Regions from separate parts of the Paraburkholderia graminis genome, predicted to be linked through region 3. Evidence: riboswitches for the same ligand, from Rfam matches in the RefSeq annotation. Region 3 holds a riboswitch; each other region holds the start of a gene.
What was found. Region 3 has a riboswitch for cobalamin ahead of CUJ91_RS03935 (TonB-dependent receptor domain-containing protein). Riboswitches for the same ligand answer to the same signal wherever they lie in the genome.

Region 1 (4,427 bases), on a different replicon from region 3:
GATGATCGGCGTGCCGCGCGCGTACAGCTCGCGCAGATGCGCGCCGAGTTCTGTGTAAGCGACATCGGCCTGCACGCGTCCTTGCAGCGCATGCACCTGCGAACCGGCCGTGAGCGCCTGAATGCGCCGCGCCGTGTCCAACGCGCCCACGCCCAGAATGACGATGGCGGGCGGCATCATCCTTGCCATTTTTCCCCCGGCACGACGAGCAGCGAGAAATACGGCGACGCCATCGGATCGACTTCGGCGAGCGGCACGATGCGCTGATTGCCCATCGTCGCGCGCTCGACGTACAACGCGCGATGCGCGAGGCCGAGATCGCCGAGCACGCGCCGCACCTTGTCGAAGTTGCGGCCGAGTTTCATCACAACGGCGGCGTCGGCATCGGCGAGACGGCGGCGCAGTTCGTCTTCGGGCAGCACGCCCGACAGCACCGACAGACTCTGGTTGCGATAGACGAGCGGCGCCCCGAGCACGGCCGCGCCGCCGAGCATCGAGCACACGCCCGGCACGACCTCGCTCTCGTAGCGCGCGGCGAGCCGGTCGTGCAGATACATATACGAGCCGTAGAAAAACGGATCGCCTTCGCAGATCACCGCGACGTCGCGCCCCGCGTCCAGATGTCCGCCGACGATCTGCGCGGCCGTGTCGTAGAAGTCCGCGATGATCGCTTCGTACGAAAGCGGCGGCTCGAGCGCCTCCGTCGTCACGGGATAGACGAGCGGCAGGTGCTGTTGCGCGTCGTGCAAATGCGCCTCGATGATGCTGAACGCGTTGCCCTTCTTGCCCTTCGCGACGAAGTACGCGACCACCGGCGCGGCCTTCAGGAGACGCAGTGCTTTGAGCGTGATGAGTTCGGGATCGCCCGGACCCACGCCGAGTCCGAAGAGACGCCCTGCACGTTGCGGCGCGGCGGTCATTCGACCTCCGTCGCCAGCGCGTTGACCGCGGCGGCGGCCATCGCGCTGCCGCCGCGGCGGCCATGCACGACGACATACGGCACGCCGCGGCTGTCGCCCGCGAGCATGGCTTTCGATTCGGCCGCGCCGACGAAGCCGACCGGAAAGCCGAGAATCAGCGCGGGTTTCGGCGCGCCGGCATCGAGCATGTCGAGCAGATGAAACAGCGCGGTCGGCGCATTGCCGATCACGACGACGCTGCCCGCAAGACGCGGACGCCACAACTCGAGCGCGGCGGCCGAGCGCGTGTTGCCGAGTTCGCGCGCGAGGTCCGGCACCGCTTCGTGCGTGAGCGTGCAGATCACGTCGTTGTTCGCGGGCAGCCGCGCGCGCGTGATGCCTTGCGCGACCATGCCGGCGTCGCAGAGAATCGGCGCACCCTGCGCGAGCGCCAGGCGCCCCTCCGTGCCGGCATTCGGGGAGAACGCGAGATCGCCGATCACGTCGACCATCCCGCACGCGTGGATCACGCGCACCGCGAGCTTTTCGAGGTCGGCGGGGATGCGCGACAGATCGGCTTCGGCGCGGATCGTCGCGAAGGATTGGCGATAGATCTCCTGACCGTCGCGAATGTAATCAAGCATCGGTATCACTCATTTGAGTCGGGCATTCTGGTCGTGCGTCCTGGGCGTGCGTCTGTCCGGCTTGGGCGAGTTGCGCGAGGGTGTCGGCGGCTTGTGCGATCGTCAGTCGGCGCGCGACGCATTCGCCGAAACCCGGCTGTGCGTCGCGTCGGTAAAGATCGTAGAGGCCGGGCGCCGCGGCAAGCAGCGTGAACGGCGCGCAATGCGCGGCGGCGCAGGAGCGCGGGCAGCCGCTCAGGTGCACGTCGACGCCGGCGGGCAGGCGCTTCGCGAGCGCGAGCGCGTCGGCTTTGGTATCCGCGAGACTTTTTGCACAGCCGGTGGAACCGGCGCACGCGATGAGGCGTGAAGCGGGGTCGTCCAGGTCGCACGCGAAGCCGAGCGTTTTTAGCGCGGTAAGCACGGCGGGCACGGCATGTGTGGCGATGTCGGGCAGCAGAACGCTTTGCCACGGCGTGATGCGCAGCGCGCCGTTCGCGTGTTGCCGCGCCAGCGAAGCGAGGCCATGCAGCGCGGTTGCGTCGATGCGGCCGAGCAGCGGTTGACCGCCGACGTGCCACGTTCCCGCGATACGCTGCGCGTGAGCGCCGACGCGCAGCGTGGCATCGGCGGGCGTGCTGCGCTGCCACTCGGCGAGCGCTGCGTCGCGTGCCAACGGGAAATCGACGTAGGTTTGCGCGTGTCGCAGGATCGCGTCGGCGGAATGTTCGGCGAGCAGGTGACGCATGCGGGTCGTGTCGGAGTCGGCGGCGAGATCGAGGAACGTATGCAGCAGCGCCCGCACCAGCGCCGGAACTTGCGACGGCAACACGGCGGCGAGTGCGCCTGCATCAATCGTCGCCGAATTCGTCGCAGCAACCGGTGGACAACCGGCGAGGCCGAACATGAAGCGGATCTCGCCGGAACCATCCTGCGATGCCGCGAGCCACACGTCATGCGGATGATCGAGCCGCGCAAGACGCTCGCCGCCGTCGACGAGCAGTGCGAATTTCGGCGACAGCGCCGCAAAACGTGCGTCGCTTTGCAAGAGCGCGAGCAACGTCGTGCAGAGCGGCCTCGTATCGAAGAGCGCGGAGGGGTCGCGCCCTGCGGTAGGGCTGATCATCACGTTGCGGATGTCGTCGGCGGCTGAAGCGGTGAGAGCGGCGGAAGACCTGGTGTCGGCTTTTTCTTCAGAAGAAATAGAAGCCTCCGCCAAAGGCCCAAGCCCCGCATCCACCAGCGCCGCAATCAACGCCGCTTCCTCGCCGCCACGAACGCCGCGCAGTTGCAGATTCGCGCGGTTCGTCAACTCGATCACGCCCGCCGCGTGCTGCGCGCCCGCATCCGCGATCGCGTGGGCCTGAGCCGCGCTCAACTCGCCGCCCGGCAGCTTGATCCGGCAGATGCCGCCGTCGCGCGCGGCGACGATCCGCAGGAGCCCCGGACACGCCGAGGGCCGCAGCGCGAAAGCCGCGTCAGGCAACACAGTGGAGGAGGGAGAAGCTCGATTCAAGACGGACACCGCGGTTAGCGTCGCGCGACGGCCCGAGCAAGCGATAAAGCGGCTTGGCTGCGGCATCGGTACACCCCGCCCGATGTTGGCTGGCACGAACAGTCTCGCCGGCAGGTCTCCTGGCTCGCAGGTCGTCGTCCGCCGCGGCCTTCCCGGTCGAACCAGTGGCGCTTAGCGCAGGCGGACTCGCTGCATACAGTTGCGGGGGCAGCCGCAGCGGCGATGGTTTCCCCGCTGTGTTCCCTCTTAGGCCCCGAAGGGCACCGGCGGCTGTATTATGCCTTTTTTCGGATAGCACAACGAGGCTGGACGCTTTGACCGGCGTGGCGCAGCGCATTGTTTTGAGAGACATCATGAGGAAGGATGCATGCCGGCGTGGCTGACGGTAGTGGGCATCGGCGACGACGGCTTCGCCGGTTTGGGACGGCCCGCGCGGCGTGCGTTGCTGGAGGCGTCAGCGATTTACGGCGGCGAGCGTCATCTGTCGATGCTGCCGGCGCGGCTCGCCGCGCGCCGCGCCGCGTGGCCGCGTCCGTTCGATCTCGCGCCGTTGCTCGCCGAGCGCGGCCGCTCCGTCTGCGTGCTGGCGAGCGGCGATCCGATGCTGTTCGGCGTCGGCGCGACGCTGGCCAGGCAGTTGCCGGCCGACGAGTTGCGCGTGCTGCCCGCACCTTCGTCGTTGTCGCTGGCCGCCGCCCGGCTTGGCTGGCCGTTGCAGGAGGTGGCCGTCGTGTCGCTGGTCGGCCGGCCGCTGCCGACGCTGAATGCGCATTTGCACGACGGCGCGCGCGTGTTCGTGTTGAGCGCGGACGGCGGCACGCCCGCGGCGCTCGCCGCGCTGCTGAACGCGCGCGGCTTTGGCGCGACGCGCATGACCGTGCTCGAACATCTCGGCGGCGACGCGGAGCGGCGCATCGACGGCCGCGCGGATCAGTGGTCCGCGCGCGACGTTGCCGCGCTGAACCTGATCGCGCTCGAATGCCGCGCGACGGATGGCGCGCCGCGTCTGCCGCTCACTTGCGGCTTGCCCGACGACGCGTTTCGCCACGACGGCCAGTTGACCAAACGCGATGTGCGCGCGATCACGCTCGCGCGCCTCGCGCCGACGCCCGGCGAATTGCTGTGGGACGTGGGCGCGGGCAGCGGCTCGATCGGCATCGAATGGATGCGCGCGCATCCGGCTTGCCGCGCGATTGCCATTGAAGCGCACGCGGAGCGGCAGCGCTTTATCGAACACAATCGCGATGCGTTGGGCGTGCCGGGGTTGCAACTCGTCGCGGGCCGCGCGCCTGAAGCACTCGACGGGCTGCCGACGCCGGATGCGGTGTTCATCGGCGGGGGCGTGACGGTGCCGGGTGTACTCGACGCGTGCTGGGCGAGTCTGCGCGA
Region 2 (4,427 bases), on a different replicon from region 3:
CGTGTCGGTGAGTTGATCGAGCAGATACAACATGCCGCCGCATTCGGCGACGAGCGGTTTGCCGTTTGCCACATGCGCGCGGACCGCTGCGGCGCTGCGCGTGTTGCCGCCGAGCGCCGCCGCGTGCAGTTCGGGGTAGCCGCCGGGCAGATACACAGCGTCCGTGCCCGCGGACAACGGCTCGTCGGCGAGCGGCGAGAAGTATTGCACGCGCGCGCCGAGTGCTTGCAGCAGCGTGACGTTGGCCGGATAGATGAACGAGAACGCCGCGTCGCGCGCAATCGCGATCTGCTTGCCTTGCAGAAGCGGCGGCAGCGCGCGCGGCGTGGGCGCGCCGAATTCGACGGCGGGCGGCAGGTCGGCTAACGCCGTATCGGCGAGCGCATCGGCGGCGCGTTCGAGGCGCGCGTCGAGGTCGTCGATTTCGGCGGCCTGGTGCAAGCCAAGGTGACGGTCGGGCAATTCGATTTCATCGCTTGCTGCGAGGTGGCCGCACCAGCGCAGCGTCGGCGGCAACGCTTCTTGCAGCATCTGCGCGTGACGCGCGGAGCCGACGCGGTTCGCGAGCACGCCATGAAACGGCACGTGCGGCCTGAAATTCGCGAGCCCGAACGCGACCGCGCCGAAGGTCTGCGCCATCGCCTTCGCAGAAATGACGGCGAGCACGGGCACCCCGAAAGCGCTCGCGAGATCCGCGCTGCTCGGTGTGCCGTCGAAGAGACCCATCACGCCTTCGATCAGGATCAGATCGGCTTCGGCCGCAGCCTCGGCAAGCAGATTGCGGCACGCGTCCTGACCGACCATCCACAGATCGAGCGACAACACCGGCGCGCCGCTCGCGTGCGCCAGAATCATCGGATCGAGAAAGTCGGGCCCGGTCTTGAAGACACGCACGCGCCGCCCGAGCCGCCGATGGTAGCGCGCAAGACCCGCGGTGATCGTGGTCTTGCCCTGGCCCGACGCGGGCGCGCTGATGAAGAGCGCGGGGCAGGCGGACACGTTCAGAACTCCACGCCGCGCTGCGCTTTCACGCCTTGCTCGCGATATGGATGCTTGACGATGCGCATTTCTGTGACGAGGTCGGCGGCTTCGAGCAGCGCGTCGGGCGCATGACGGCCCGTCACGACCACATGAAGCATCTCTGGACGCGCGGCGATGACGGACAGCACTTCGTCGAGCGGCAGGTACTCGTACTTGAGCACGGTGTTCAGCTCGTCGAGGATCACCATCTGATAGTCGCCGCTTTCGATCATCCGGCGCGCTTCGTCCCAGCCCTTGCGCGCGGTCGCGATGTCGGCGTCGCGGTTCTGCGTGTTCCAGGTGTAGCCGTCGCCCATCGTGACGAAATCGCAGTTGGCAATCGCGCCGAGAAAGTCGCGCTCCGACGTATGCAGCGCGCCCTTGATGAACTGCACGACGCCAAGACGCATGCCGTGGCCGAGCACGCGCACGGCCATGCCGAATGCAGCGGTCGTCTTGCCTTTGCCGGTGCCGGTGTTGACGATCAGCAGACCCTTTTCGACGGTCGCGTTGGCCTGTTTCTTTTCGTGGCCTTCGCGCCGGCGTTCGGTCATGCGTTGATGCGATTCGGGATCGGTCTTCATGGAAGGTCCTGGTCAGTGAAGGTGGCGCTGCGCGGCAGCGCGTGTTCGGTCGATGCAATCGCCACAGTGACGCCCGCGTGAACGGTTTTGCGAGCGACGAGATAGGGCGTGTGAGCAGCAGCGTGGATCGACGCGCCGAGCAACGCACAAGGTTCGCAGACGCCGTCGACGCCGAGATGCTCGCGCGCCGCCGCCGACGGCTCGGCGACATGCAGCGCGGCAATCTGCTCGCGAGTGAACAGCTTCAGCGGTAACCCGTGGCGCGAGCAGAACGCGAGCAAGCCGGGTTCTTGCGCTTTGGTTTCGATCGAGGCGACGGCCGCGATGTCTTCGAATGAATGCGAGCCGAGCGCTGCGCGCACAGCGTTTTCGATTTCTTCCGCCGACGTCTGCAAGCGGCAACCGATGCCCACGCTAAGCGTTTTCATCGGACATCCTTCGCCAGCGACGCCACGCCGCCGATCACCACGATCGCGGGCGAGCCGAGTCCCGCGCGCGCGACGGCATCGGCGAAATCACCGAGTGTCGCGAGCGCATGCCGCTGCTCGGGGCGCGTTGCGGATTCGATCGCGGCACACGGAGTCTGTGCCGACATGCCCGCTGCCAGCAACGCGCCGACGATGTCGTTCAGCCGCCGCATGCCCATATAGATCACGAGCGTCATGCGCGTGGCGGCGAGCGCGGCCCAATCCGGCTCGCTCGTGCCCGCGCCGTGGCCGGTCACGAACACCACGCCTTGCGCATGATCGCGGTGCGTGACCGGAATGCCGATGGCCGCCGGCGCCGCAATGCCGGCCGTGATGCCGCTGACGATTTCGACGTCGACGCCCGCCGCATGCAGCGCCTGTTGCTCTTCGCCGCCTCTGCCGAACACGAAGGGATCGCCGCCTTTGAGTCGCGCGACGCTGCGCCCTTCGTTCAGATGCGCGAGCATTTGTTCGACGATGCCGTGTTGCGGCGTCGACGGATGACCGCCGCGCTTGCCGACATACACGATGCACGCATCGGCGCGCGCAAATTGCAGCACGTCGGGGTTCACCAGATCGTCGACGAGTATCACGTCGGCTTGCGCGAGCGCGCGGGTTGCCTTCAGCGTCATCAGTTCGACGTCGCCGGGGCCTGCGCCGATCAGCCATGCGCGTTTCATCGCGGCATGCGCCGCGCCGACGCGCATGCAATCATGCAGCGTCGGTGTACACGCAATGTGATGGAGATTGAAGTCATTTGAAACTGTGCATTCGCGCACGACAGTAAACGCGGATTGCAGACCGCTTCCCTAAGTCGTGCTTGAGCGCCTTCACATCCGTCCCTCGCGGATTCCGGCGGCCGGCGGCGTGACGTCGAGAACGCACGGCCGCCTCCGCGTCTGGCCGGTATCCGGGCTGGCGGCCTCACGCGCTTTGCCTTCCCGCCCACATTCATTCGAATGTGCTGGACAGTGGCACTGAAAACGCATGTGCGGCGCAAAAAATAATCGCGCCGCCGGTCGCTTACCGTTGCGGGGACAGCACAGGTTGAGCGCAAGCGCGCTGCCTGTTTCCCGTTTAACTGCACACGCGAGCGCATGTGCGGGCACCAGACGCGCGCATACGATAGCACACGGCAAGCCCGTCCGATAAGCGCGCCGGGCTTGCGTTTTCTTGACGGCGCAAGGCGCGCGGCCTACACTCGCACGCACTTCTGGTGCTCGTGTGCGCGCTCGTGCGCATGCAGTTAAACGGGAAACAGGGCGCCCGCCTCGCATGGATCGGGTCAACCTGTGCTGCCCCCGCAACGGTAAGCGAAAAGCGACGTCATGGCGGTTTGCATGGCGCCGCGGAGCCGGCTTCGATGTCCACGCGCAAGGCCGCGTCGGCATATCACCACTGGGCGAGAAATCACTCGTCCGGGAAGGGGAAGCGGCGCTTTCGCCAGCCCGGATACCGGCCGGAACACGAAGGGCGAACGCCGCGGGGAAGCGGCGCTGCGCTCATGACCTCATACCCGTATTCTGCGTTTCCCTGGTGTAGCGGCAAGGCCGTCGTGCGTTCCCGCGTTTTGCGATGCGACGTCATGCGCAAAGCGCGTGATTCGGCCGGCCAGCAGATGCAACTCTCACGGATGGACTCACCATGCAAGTTCAGATGCGCAAGATTCCCGTCACCATCGTCACGGGCTTTCTCGGCAGCGGCAAGACGACGTTGCTGCGGCACATTCTTCGGAATGCGGGCGGCAAGCGCATTGCGGTGATCGTCAACGAGTTCGGCGAGCTCGGCATAGACGGCGAAATCCTCAAAGGTTGCGGCATTGGTTGCGATGAAAACGGCGTCGAGACCGAAGGCCAATTGTATGAACTGGCGAACGGTTGCCTGTGCTGCACGGTCCAGGAAGAGTTCTTTCCGGTGATGGAAAAGCTCGTCGAGCGCCGCGAGCAGATCGACCATGTGCTGATCGAAACGTCGGGGCTCGCGTTGCCGAAGCCGCTCGTGCAGGCGTTCAACTGGCCGCAGATCAAGAACAGTTTCACGGTGGATGCGGTGATTACCGTCGTCGATGGACCCGCTGCGGCAAGCGGCCAATTCGCTGAAAATCCGCTTGCCGTCGACGCGCAACGCAAGGCCGATCCGAATCTCGACCACGAGTCGCCGCTGCACGAATTGTTCGAGGATCAATTGTCGGCTGCGGATCTGGTGATTCTGAACAAGACCGATCTGCTCGACGAAGCAGGCCAGAACGCGGTCGAAGCCGTGATTCGCGCCGAAATTCCGCCGCAGGTGAAGATCGTGCGCGCCCATAGGGGCGAGCTCGATCTGCACGCGTTGTTCGGGCTCGAAGCGGCGTCGG
Region 3 (4,427 bases):
TGCTCTTTCCCGGCGCCGCGCCCGACGACGCCGCGTGGCTCGCCGCGCATCCGCAACTCGCCGCGCAATGGCATCTGAACGAAGTGTTCGCGCAATATCACATGCTGCCGCGTCATCCGTCGGAGCTGTACGAGATCGCGCTCGAAGGCATCGCGCTCTTCTTCGTCATGTTCTTCTTTTCGCGCAAGCCGAAGCCGATGGGCGCGATTTCCGCCGTGTTCCTGATCGGCTATGGCCTCGCGCGCTTCACGGTGGAATTCGCACGCGAGCCCGACGACTTCCTCGGTCTTCTCGCGATGGGTCTCTCGATGGGCCAATGGCTTTCGCTGCCGATGATTCTCGCGGGCATCGCGATGCTGGTATGGTCGTATCGGCGCGGCCGCAGCGAAGCGGCTCACGCGTTGCCGTAACGCGTGGCGCGCGTTTTCTTTTGCGCGCGATGGACAGCAAAACGCCACGGGATGCAGTGCATGCCCGTGGCGTTTTTGTTTGGCCGAACGTCTGGCGAACTGCCAGTGCCTTACTTCATCTGCACCGAGCCCGACACATTCACCGTCACCGTCGACGTGCCGCCTTCTATCGGCACCGGCGCAGCCATTTTCGCGTCCGCGCCCATCGCGCGCGCGCTCATCATCATGACCGGCCGCGGCATCGAGCCGTTGTGCCCGACGTTGACCTCGCGGATCGAATAGCCGCTGTAGCCGAACGCCTGCGCGGACGATGCCGCCTGCTCGCGGAACGACTTGATCGCCTCGCCGGTGAGCTTCTGTTCGGCCACGCGCTGCGCCGCGGGCGAGAGCGAGAACTGCACGTTGCCGACCTGCATGATGGAAGCCATTTGCCCCGCGAGCTTCGACGCCGCGGTGAAGTCGTGCGACTCGAGCACGATCTCCGTGCGGCCGCGCCATGCGGAGATGCGCCCGTCACGATCGGTCGACGGATAAATCGAGAACGAACCGGTGCGCGCGGTCACGCCGCTCACACCCTTTGCTTTTTGCAACGCGGAATCGGCACGCTGATTCAGCGTTGACGTGAGCGCCGACGGATCGCTCGCTTCCTGCTCGTAAAAGAGCGTGATGTCGACCACGTCTTGCGGTACGTCCGCGCTCGCTTGCGCATTCAGCGACAGCACGCCGGCCGGTTGATAGGGCACGACGCTCTGCGCGCGCGCAACGGCGGGCGTGAGCGCGAGTGCAGCGGGCGCCGCGCAGACCAGCGCGAAAGCGAGTGCACGTGCGGTGTGTTTCGTCATTATTGGACTCCATGCTTGAACAGGGTTGCGCGCGACGAGGCGAGCGCGACGCAACGGCACGACACTTGCCGAAGCCGTTTGCGAGTCCGTTAGGCGCTCGTAACCTGAGCTTGGTTCCCTAATTTAACCTTGCTTCAACGTTGCTCAGCGTTGCGGCAACGTGGGCCGCGCGACGTCAAACGAGCCGCGTCGTGATGAAGCGCCACTCCGCTTCGGTCACCGGCGTGATCGACAGACGGTTGCCTCTCGCGAGCACGCGCATGTCCTTGAGTTCTTCGTGCTCGCGCAAAGCGGCGAGCGGAATCAACGGAATCTTCTTCTTGAACACGACGTCGACGAGCAGCCAGCGCGGCGTTTCCTGCGACGACTTCGGGTCGTAATACGGGCTCTTGCTGTCGAACTGCGTGGGGTCCGGATAGGCCGTGGACGCAACTTCAGCAAGCCCCGCGATGCCCGGCTCGGGGCAGCTCGAGTGATAGAACAGCACGCCGTCGCCGATCTGCATGCCATCGCGCATGAAGTTGCGAGCCTGATAGTTGCGCACGCCCGTCCACGGCAGCGTGCGGTGCGCGGCGTTGGCGAGATGGTCGATGCTTGCTTCGTCCGGTTCGGACTTCATTAGCCAGTAGCGCATGAATCGAATTGAACGTTAGGGGTTTGAAGAAGCACGGTGCCCAAACAAAAACGGCACCGGACGCAAGTCCGATGCCGTTCCAAATAAGGTCCCCGCCTTAGCCGCTAGGCCGGCATCCTGAACCGGGGGTTCAGAATTGGTCGCAGTTAGCAGCACTTCGGGTACATCAGACAGAGTGACGCGCACGCCCGTGCTACAAATTTCCGCAACCGTGCACATGGCATTGGTTCAAGGAATATATGACCTTGGCGAACCAGGCAGGGAAGCTAAACCGATGAAGCTAAACCGATGACACTCAAACGATTGACTCAAACGTTGGGGACCTGTTCGCCTCGCGCAGTTCGTGCATGCTTCACGAACCTTGCCTGCTTACTTTCCGTTTGAATCCGCAGCCGGTATCAGCACCGACCGCACTGCTTGCAACATGCTACTTGCAACTTACTGCACGCTGTACTGCTCGATGACAGTACCCAGTTGCTCGTTCATTTGATGCATTGTACGCCGGATTTCTTCAGCGGGAAATGCTTCTCCGTGACGCACGCTTGTTTGCAGCTTAAGCAGTTCGGATGCCAGCGACAGCGCAGCCATGACTGCAATGCGATCCGTGCCGCGCACGTTGCTGTTATTGCGGATCTTCGACATTTCGGCGTCGACTCGCGCGACTGCTTCAAGCAGCGCGCCTTCCGTTTCCGGCGAGCAGGCGAGGCGATAGGGCACGCCGAGAATCGATACTTCGATCTGCTTGGTCGTCATGCATTTTCTCCGTGGCGAGTGGCGTCGCTCTCTGTTTCGACCTCGTGCGGAGCGGGCTCGAGCAGATCGAGCTGGTTGTCCGGCTCGTTGTGCGCACGCGCACGCGGCAATTTTTCGAGGATCGCGTTCAGACGCACCTGCGCGTCGTCGATCTTGGCCGACAGCGCGTCGCGCTCCGCTTGCAGTGCGTCGCGTTCCTCGCGCAGCAGCGCAAGTTCCGTGCGCGTAGCTTCGGCTTCGGCGCGCGACTGCGCGAGTTGCTCTTCGAGCGCGAGGCGCGCTTCATTGTGGCGCTGGCTGATCGCGATCAGCTTGCCGATATTCTGTGAAAGTGTTTCGAGTTCGGTGAGCATGTGCTGCGTCCTCTAAAGACATCGCATTTTAGCGCGGAATGTCGCACGTTCCGACATTTGTCTCGTTTCGAGACGTAACAACCCCGCTTTTTGCAGCCTTTTTTCGACTGAAGAAGAGAAACTACGCGCGTGCCGGAGATCGCGTCGGACAATAGCTCGACCCTGTCCGAATGAATCGCTCTCGCGGCCCGCGTTCTTGACTGACTCAGAGGGCGCTCATACACTGGCCGCACTCTGGTGCCCGCGCGCATTTCATTGTGCGCGCAGTTAAACGGGAAGCAGGCCGCGCCGTTCTACCCGAACGCGCCAACCTGCGCTGCCCCCGCAACGGTAAGCGACCGCATTTCGCGTGCATTGCAGTTCGTCGCATTCGCTGCAGTTCATTGCTGCTCATCGCAGTTCAGTGCTGCGGTACGAATCGTATTTCGAACAGCAGTTCGCGCTTTTGCAGTTCGATCCCCATCGCGTGTTCCGGTTCAACTCGCGAGTGTGCCACTGCGCGTCACGCGTGGGAAGGCGGGATCGAAAGTCGTTAGCCCGGATACCGGCCAGAGGGAGGGGCGCGCGGCGCGAATTGTCAAAAGCGCACGCGCCTCGTTACGCGACGGCCTGCGGGGAAGCGGGCCGCGCACGCCATCCACGGGAAATCTCACTTCATGCTGTCCCCCATCGCCCGCGCGGTGCTGCTCGCTTTTGCCGGGCTGCCCCATCTCGCGCATGCGCAGGCCGCCGCGCCTGCAAACGCCGACGCTTCGTCCACTGCTGCGTCCACTGCATCGTCCACTGTTTTATCGCCCGTCGTGGTGACCGCCGAGCGCGGACCGCAAGCGCTTGCCGATACGATCCCGCAGACGTCGCTATTCGATCAGCAGGACCTGGCCGACACCACCGCAACGGATCTGCCCGGCCTGCTGCAACTCGCGCCCGGCGCGCAAATCTCGCGTACAGGCGGGCCCGGTTCGACGGCGAGCCTTTATTTGCGCGGCGCGTCGTCGACGCAATCGCTGATTCTCATCGACGGCGTGCGCGTCGATTCCGTGAGTCTCGGCACCGCGCAAATCGCGCAGATTCCGCTCGATCAGATCGATCACGTCGAAGTCGTGAACGGCAACGTGTCCGCGTTATATGGCTCGGGCGCGATCGGCGGCGTGGTACAGGTGTTCACGAAAGACGGCGGCGCGCATCCGCCGCGTTTCAATTTCTCCCTGGGCTACGGCAGCTATCACACGCAGACGCAGCAGGTCGGCGCGAACGGCGCATTGGATAAAGACGGCCGCACGACCTTCAGCATTTCGCTCGCGCGCTCGAAAGACGACGGCTTTTCAGCGCTCAATCCAAGCGAGGCGCCCAACGCGAATCCGAACGCGAACGGCTATCTGAACGAGAGCATTTCGGCGTCGCTGCGCCACAAGTTCAACGACCAATGGGACGCGGG

Region 1: linked by a shared signal. The riboswitch ahead of cobG (precorrin-3B synthase) and the one ahead of CUJ91_RS03935 (TonB-dependent receptor domain-containing protein) in region 3 are both predicted to bind cobalamin.
Region 2: linked by a shared signal. The riboswitch ahead of cobA (uroporphyrinogen-III C-methyltransferase) and the one ahead of CUJ91_RS03935 (TonB-dependent receptor domain-containing protein) in region 3 are both predicted to bind cobalamin.

The regions. Positions count from the first base shown of each region.
Region 1 is NZ_CP024935.1:1,078,213-1,082,639, forward strand. Features, by position in the region: gene cobJ (precorrin-3B C(17)-methyltransferase) at 1-180, opposite strand, end outside; gene CUJ91_RS23030 (precorrin-2 C(20)-methyltransferase) at 177-920, opposite strand; gene CUJ91_RS23035 (precorrin-8X methylmutase) at 917-1,543, opposite strand; gene cobG (precorrin-3B synthase) at 1,536-3,047, opposite strand; cobalamin riboswitch at 3,131-3,321, opposite strand; gene cbiE (precorrin-6y C5,15-methyltransferase (decarboxylating) subunit CbiE) at 3,406-4,427, shown strand, end outside.
Region 2 is NZ_CP024935.1:1,371,179-1,375,605, reverse strand. Features, by position in the region: gene CUJ91_RS24310 (cobyrinic acid a,c-diamide synthase CobB) at 1-999, opposite strand, end outside; gene cobO (cob(I)yrinic acid a,c-diamide adenosyltransferase) at 1,002-1,604, opposite strand; gene CUJ91_RS24300 (cobalamin biosynthesis protein) at 1,601-2,032, opposite strand; gene cobA (uroporphyrinogen-III C-methyltransferase) at 2,029-2,751, opposite strand; cobalamin riboswitch at 2,956-3,199, opposite strand; cobalamin riboswitch at 3,269-3,549, shown strand; gene cobW (cobalamin biosynthesis protein CobW) at 3,716-4,427, shown strand, end outside.
Region 3 is NZ_CP024934.1:888,067-892,493, forward strand. Features, by position in the region: gene lgt (prolipoprotein diacylglyceryl transferase) at 1-410, shown strand, start outside; gene CUJ91_RS03910 (SIMPL domain-containing protein) at 521-1,252, opposite strand; gene CUJ91_RS03915 (EVE domain-containing protein) at 1,428-1,886, opposite strand; RNA gene ssrS (6S RNA) at 1,972-2,153, opposite strand; gene CUJ91_RS03925 (cell division protein ZapA) at 2,325-2,639, opposite strand; gene CUJ91_RS03930 (hypothetical protein) at 2,636-2,992, opposite strand; cobalamin riboswitch at 3,211-3,559, shown strand; gene CUJ91_RS03935 (TonB-dependent receptor domain-containing protein) at 3,649-4,427, shown strand, end outside.